Spirosoma aureum: one gene and its partner. The protein of the gene in region 1 interacts with the protein of each later gene in a pairwise test. Links are inferred from orthologs where the notes say so. Each region holds a gene or a part of one and is shown in the gene's direction. Other genes may lie near its edges.

Region 1 (3,149 bases):
ACCAACCCGTGTCGTTTTTTTTGGGGATTCCATCACCCAGGCGGGTATCAAACCCGGTGGTTACATTGACCGCCTGAAGACGCTTCTACCAACCGATCAGTTTGAACTGATTGGAGCTGGTATTGGAGGGAATAAAATCTACGATCTATTCCTTCGCATGGACGACGATGTGCTGGCCCAGAAGCCCGATGTTGTCGTCGTTTGGGTAGGTGTTAATGACGTTTGGCATAAAGCGTCCTCCGGAACAGGAACTGACCCCGACAAATTTGTGAAGTTCTACGAAGCCGTTGTGAAAAAGCTACAGGCTGCCAATGCGCGTGTCGTCTTGTGTACACCAGCTGCCATCGGCGAAAAAACGGATATGACAAACCAGCAGGATGGTGATCTGAATCAGTATAGCCAGTTTATTCGTGATATGGCTAAACGGCATAATCTGCCACTGGTTGATTTACGGAAAGCCTTTCTGGATTATAACCTGAAAAACAATCCCGAAAATAAAGAGAAAGGAATTCTGACGACCGATCGCGTTCACCTGAACGATGCAGGTAACCAGTTTGTCGCCGAGCAGATGCAGAAAGTGCTCTCTACCGTAAAATAACTACCTACTTGGATTCGTAGTTAAGTACGAATTCAGGCGGTTGATAGAAAGTTTGGATAACAATCTAAAGGGCATTTAGTTGATTCGTTGTTCGAATAACATTCTGTCCACGACCACTATATGCATACTATTCCCCTCGCCGGTTATCGGCACAGTGCTGTTGACCGCTTTTTGCGGTACGTTCAAATTGATACACAGTCAGACCCTCAATCAGAAACCAATCCGAGTACCGAAAAACAAAAAGATCTCAGTCGAATACTCGTACAGGAATTGACCGAAATGGGTCTGACTGATGTCGAACTCGACGAGTGGGGCTATGTTTACGCTACCATAACGGCAACGACTGAAAAGACTAATGTCCCAACGATTTGCTTTTGTTCGCATGTCGACACATCGCCTGACGTAACGGGAGCTGGTGTAAAACCGATCATCCATTTCAACTGGAATGGTGCCGATATTGTACTTCCAGACGATGCCACGCAGGTAATTCGGGTAGCGGATCATCCCGACCTCAGGCACCAGCTAGGCAATGATATCATTACGGCAAGTGGTACTACCTTGCTTGGTGCTGATAACAAAGCCGGAGTTGCCGAAATTATGGATGCAGCGCAGTATCTACTGACTCATCCTGAAGTGAAACACGGTCGTATCCGACTCCTGTTTACACCCGATGAAGAAGTAGGCCGTGGTACGGAGAAAGTGGATATTCAGAAGCTGGGTGCCGATTTTGGATATACCATTGATGGCGAAGCACTTGGGACCCTTGAAGACGAAACGTTTTCGGCTGATGCAGTCAGGATAACCATTCAGGGTGTCAGCACGCACCCTGGTTTTGCTAAAGGTAAGCTTGAAAATGCGCTGAAAATAGCCGCTGATCTGCTGGCTACGCTCCCTAAAAATGCGCTTTCCCCCGAAACGACCGAAGGAAAAGAAGGCTTTGTTCACCCAACCCGTTTTGAAGGAAATCAGGATCAGGCGGTGCTGGAATTTATTATCCGCGATTTCACCGAAGTTGGTTTGCAGGAGAAAGAAACCTATCTGCAAAACAAACTCAATGATGTTTTGGCGAAGTATCCGGGCTCATCGGCAAAACTGGTCGTAAAAGAGCAGTATCGCAACATGAAAGAAGTGTTGGATCAGCATGTCGCCGTGGTCGACAATGCGCTGGAGGCTATCCGACGGGCTGGACTATCAGCCGAACGGCGTAGTATTCGTGGGGGGACCGATGGATCACGTTTGTCGTTTATGGGCTTGCCTTGCCCCAATATATTCGCTGGCGAGCACGCTTTTCATTCACGTCTGGAGTGGGTATCGGTTCAGGATATGCACAAAGCCGTTGAGGTCATCGTCAATCTGGCTCAGGTGTGGGAGGAGCGAAGTTAACGAATCCGTTGCAGGCTGGTCTGAGTGAATTTTATGCGTATATCTGCTTTAGATTAGCGAGAAAAAGCTCGTTTCAGCAATAAATCAGGCTAACCTTAAACAAGGCAATAAATAGATAGTCATTACTTTTGCGGAAAAGATAGTGATCTATGGCTCAGAAAAAGCCGAAATTTTATGTTGTCTGGCGTGGTCGTGAGACCGGTGTATTCGACAACTGGGACGACTGTCAGAAGCAAACGGCGGGCTTTGATGGAGCGCTGTTTAAAGCGTTTGATACCAAACCGGCAGCACTAAAAGCCTATAAAGACAAACCACACGTGCACATCGGGCAGGGCAAAAACGGATCGGCGAAGCAGACCGGAGCTTCCAGCCTGAAAGTGCCCGGTTTGGTCGGTTCGCCAATTCAGGATAGCCTGGTTGTCGATGCCGCCTGGAATACCGCTACCGGCGATATGGAGTACCAGGGAATTTATCTGGCCACGAAGCAGAAGCTCTTTCTCAAGGGACCCTATTCAGATGGGACAAACAACATTGGCGAATTTCTGGCGATTGTTCACGCACTAGCCCTGCTCCATCAGAAGAATAGTAACATTCCGGTTTATTCCGATTCCCGAACGGCCATTGGCTGGGTCAAAAAGAAGAAAGCCAATACCAAACTGGAAGAAACAGCACGCAATACAGAATTATTCGATTTGCTCGACCGGGCCGAAACCTGGCTTCAAACGCACGTTTATGCTAACCCAGTGTTAAAGTGGGAAACAACCGTGTGGGGTGAAAATCCGGCAGATTTTGGTCGAAAATAAAACGTATGCTATAAACCTGTGTTTTCGTTCAAGCAATTTACTATTCATCAGGAACGCACGGCCATGAAGGTCTGCACCGATGCGTGTGTGCTTGGAGCCTATGCCGATGTAGCCGGTGCACGGATTCTTGATATTGGTACTGGCACGGGTTTATTGGCACTGATGACTGCGCAGCGCAATCCGAATTCGCTCATCGATGCGGTAGAAATTGATGCGGACGCATTTGGTCAGGCTGCTGAAAATATAGCAGCAAGCCCCTTTGCCAAACAGGTTATAACCATACACGAACGCATACAGGACTTTATGGCCAGCGGGCGTAAATACGACCGAATATTAACGAATCCACCCTTTTATACGAACCACCT
Region 2 (3,164 bases), 4.7 Mb from region 1 along the record:
CCATTTAAGCCGCGGCCCAATTGAGCCCGAACAACTTTTGCCGGCAATGGCATAGCTGACGTGCTTCTCGAACGATCGAGCAGGAGCGCATGACCAGCACCCGTATCTAAAACTACCCGAAGCGGCATTGATTTATCGCCGTCGAAAACAGCCAGCGCATCGGTATAGGCTTTGGTATCCTGAATGGTGATCGGATATCGATCACCTTTTCGTTTTTTATACCGGTACTTTTTCGGCTGCATGATCATAAGCTCCCGGCGCTGGAAATCAACGTTTACCACGAAATTGGCAAAGAGCTCATAACCAAAAATGCCATGAACCGGGGTTCCGACATATTCCGATAGCTTTAAAATATCTTCGTCCAGAATAACAAGGTTATGGTGCGAAGCACGCATACCACCCATACTCAGGTTCGTATTGATCGCGATAGAAGCCGTTAAGTTGCCGCCTTCTCCCGCGCCGGTCAGCTTCACTTTGCGTGAGAGTGTGAGCGGCTGTTTGCGGAAAATGCTGGGGTCAGTAATGATTGTATTACCAACTCCCGTATCTAAAATAAATTGCAGCGTATCGGAATCATTGATCTGGACGGGTACAATGATGAGATTTGAATGCAGCTGGAAAGGAATTCGGGTCCATGAACGATTACCGGCGATATAAAAGCCGTAGCGGTCCCGATCTGGAGTATGCTTATGGTGATCATCACCCCAAGCCACCAGACCGGTGCAAAGCATGCAGATTATCAGGATCACCGCTTTCATGTAAATGTGTTTATGGCATTGAAATTACGTATTTTTTACTTGAATAACACAAAAAATAGATGACTGGTTTACTGAGTTAACAAACGGTCAACGGAGTATCTGGCCAACTGCGTAAAATTTAGCGCTGGGCCGGGTGGAGTGTTCGGCTGAAAACCCCTAATTTCGCCCGTAATTGATGAACATGAGTCCTGTTCGTTTAATTCGTATCAGTTGATTATTAGCACATTATTCCCTCTATTATGCGTAAAAAGATAGTTGCCGGTAACTGGAAAATGAACAAAACCTTCGAGGAAGCAAAAGCCCTGCTGTCGGAGGTTGTCAATATGATTAGTGATGAAGTTACGGGCGATGTCGAGGTGGTGCTTTGCCCGCCTGCGTTGTACCTGGCCGCATCGCGTCAGTATATCACGTCGGGCGGTAAGGTTTCACTGGGTGCACAAAATTGCCATGAGAAGGCATCGGGTGCCTACACGGGCGAAATTTCCGCCCCAATGCTCCAGTCGATCGGTGTTGACTATGTTATTCTGGGCCATAGCGAACGCCGGCAGTATTTTGGCGAAACCAATGCACTCCTGGCAGAAAAAGTAAACATCGTTCTCGAAAACGGGCTGACACCAATCTTTTGCTGCGGTGAGTCACGCGATCTGCGTGAAAATGGGGATTATATTGGTTTCGTTAAAGATCAGGTCACTGAAAGCCTTTTTCACCTGTCGGCTGAATCTTTTGCTAAAATCGTCATTGCCTACGAACCCATCTGGGCCATTGGTACTGGTTTAACGGCTTCGTCGGCGCAGGCGCAGGACATGCACTTTGAGCTTCGTCAGCACATTGCCAGCCAATATGGGGATGCTATCGCTCAGGACATCACGATCCTTTATGGTGGTAGCGCTAATGAGAAAAATGCTGCCGAACTCTTCGCACAACCCGACGTTGATGGAGGCCTCATTGGTGGAGCCTCGCTCAAGTCGCGGGAGTTTCTGACCGTTGTTAAGGCGCGTCAGTAATTAATTGCGCCAACCTGTTTTCCTGCGGGCCAGAGAACATAGAGGAGCAATGGGCTAAACCTATGTATGCTCTGGCCCTGACGGGAAATTGGTTCATAACCTGGCCAAGCCAATCTAAAAAACACCAGGAATCGTATCGAGTCTGACCTGATCAGTATGACAGCAGCCTATTTTGTCCGGGCATTTACTATGCAACCCCATCCTGAGGGTGGCTACTTTGCCGAAACCTATCGCTCATCGGAAACGATTCCACAGTCGGCTTTACCCGATCGATTCACGGGTTCACGTACGTTCGGGACCGCGATTTATTTCCTGCTGGAAAGCCACCATGTTTCGGCGCTTCATCGAATTCAGGCTGACGAAATATGGCATTTCTACGCGGGCGGACCACTGGAAGTGTTCGTGATTTCGCCAGCCGGCGAACTGAACGTCATACGACTAGGCAGTAATATCGATCAGGGTGATGTGTTTCAGGCTGTTGTGCCTGCCGGCTGCTGGTTTGGCTCAAAACCGGCTGATGGAAGTGCTTTTTCGCTGGTTGGCTGCACTGTTGCACCCGGTTTCGACTTTGCTGACTTTGAAATGGCCGAACAGGATACATTACTTCAGGCCTATCCTCAACACCGGGAGGTGATCGAGAAATTATCTAAACCGCCTGGGCCACAGGCGGTTTAGATTACCTGAAATTTACATTACCAAACTTCGATACAACCCGGACTTTAGTGCCGGAGCCGCTACCAATTTTGCCAATGTACTGTTTGGTCAATCGTGGGCCAGAATGCCCGTTTTTATCTTCGGGTTGGCTCGTAAAGTGCATTGACTGCCCTGATGAATAGTTAAAATTTCCATAGCTGACAGTCACGTCGAAGTCACAGTTGTTCCCGCTTTCCATGGGGAGCGCAACAGAGGAATAATTGGCCTGAATATCGACATTGTCGACCGTCTTCGGCAGCTGATCGATCCGGAATCCACCCGAAAAATCAAGCTTAATCCGTCCCGATTCGCGCAGAGTTCCAATCTTGGCGCCTGAGTAATTGATATCGGCGTCGAGCTTGCCAACATTACCAATCGTCATTTTACCAAATTTATTATTCAGCGTCAGAACGTTTACCCGATCCAGATCAAGGCTTGCATAAGCGATGTCCAGTTTACCCTCGTCGAGATTACGGATATCGGCTTTGCCATAGGCCACATCAATATCGTTCTGACGACCAGTAAGTTCATCGGCACTGAAGTTGCCATAACGGCAGTGAACAGAGAGTGGTGCATGAAACGAAGGTATGCTCGTATTGCCAAACTTGTTCCGAATTGTCAGAGCGTTTTGCTTGGGCATCATTACCTCGTAATTGATCTTTACAAAGTTCCGTTCACCGTTGCTTTTCCAGCTATTCATGCTCCAGTT

What was found.
Region 2: the proteins of pepT (region 1) and tpiA interact in binary tests that used the Escherichia coli proteins (3 or more experiments, as listed by UniProt). The link is inferred for Spirosoma aureum from one-to-one orthologs.

The regions. Positions count from the first base shown.
Region 1 is NZ_CP050063.1:5,817,439-5,820,587, reverse strand. Bases 33-2,849 are described here. They hold pepT (peptidase T), read left to right. Parts: upstream 33-718; coding sequence 719-1,981; downstream 1,982-2,849. Other genes in these bases: G8759_RS23125 (tRNA1(Val) (adenine(37)-N6)-methyltransferase), read left to right, coding at 2,848-2,849; G8759_RS23130 (ribonuclease H1 domain-containing protein), read left to right, coding at 2,131-2,784; G8759_RS23140 (SGNH/GDSL hydrolase family protein), read left to right, coding at 33-598. Also shown: more of G8759_RS23140, read left to right, coding at 1-32; more of G8759_RS23125, read left to right, coding at 2,850-3,149. UniProt on the Escherichia coli protein: Cleaves the N-terminal amino acid of tripeptides.
Region 2 is NZ_CP050063.1:1,081,143-1,084,306, forward strand. The notes cover bases 48-2,879. They hold tpiA (triose-phosphate isomerase), read left to right. Parts: upstream 48-997; coding sequence 998-1,762; downstream 1,763-2,879. Other genes in these bases: G8759_RS04410 (aspartyl protease family protein), read right to left, coding at 48-758; G8759_RS04420 (cupin domain-containing protein), read left to right, coding at 1,919-2,437; G8759_RS04425 (hypothetical protein), read right to left, coding at 2,439-2,879. Also shown: more of G8759_RS04410, read right to left, coding at 1-47; more of G8759_RS04425, read right to left, coding at 2,880-3,164. UniProt on the Escherichia coli protein: Involved in the gluconeogenesis. Catalyzes stereospecifically the conversion of dihydroxyacetone phosphate (DHAP) to D-glyceraldehyde-3-phosphate (G3P).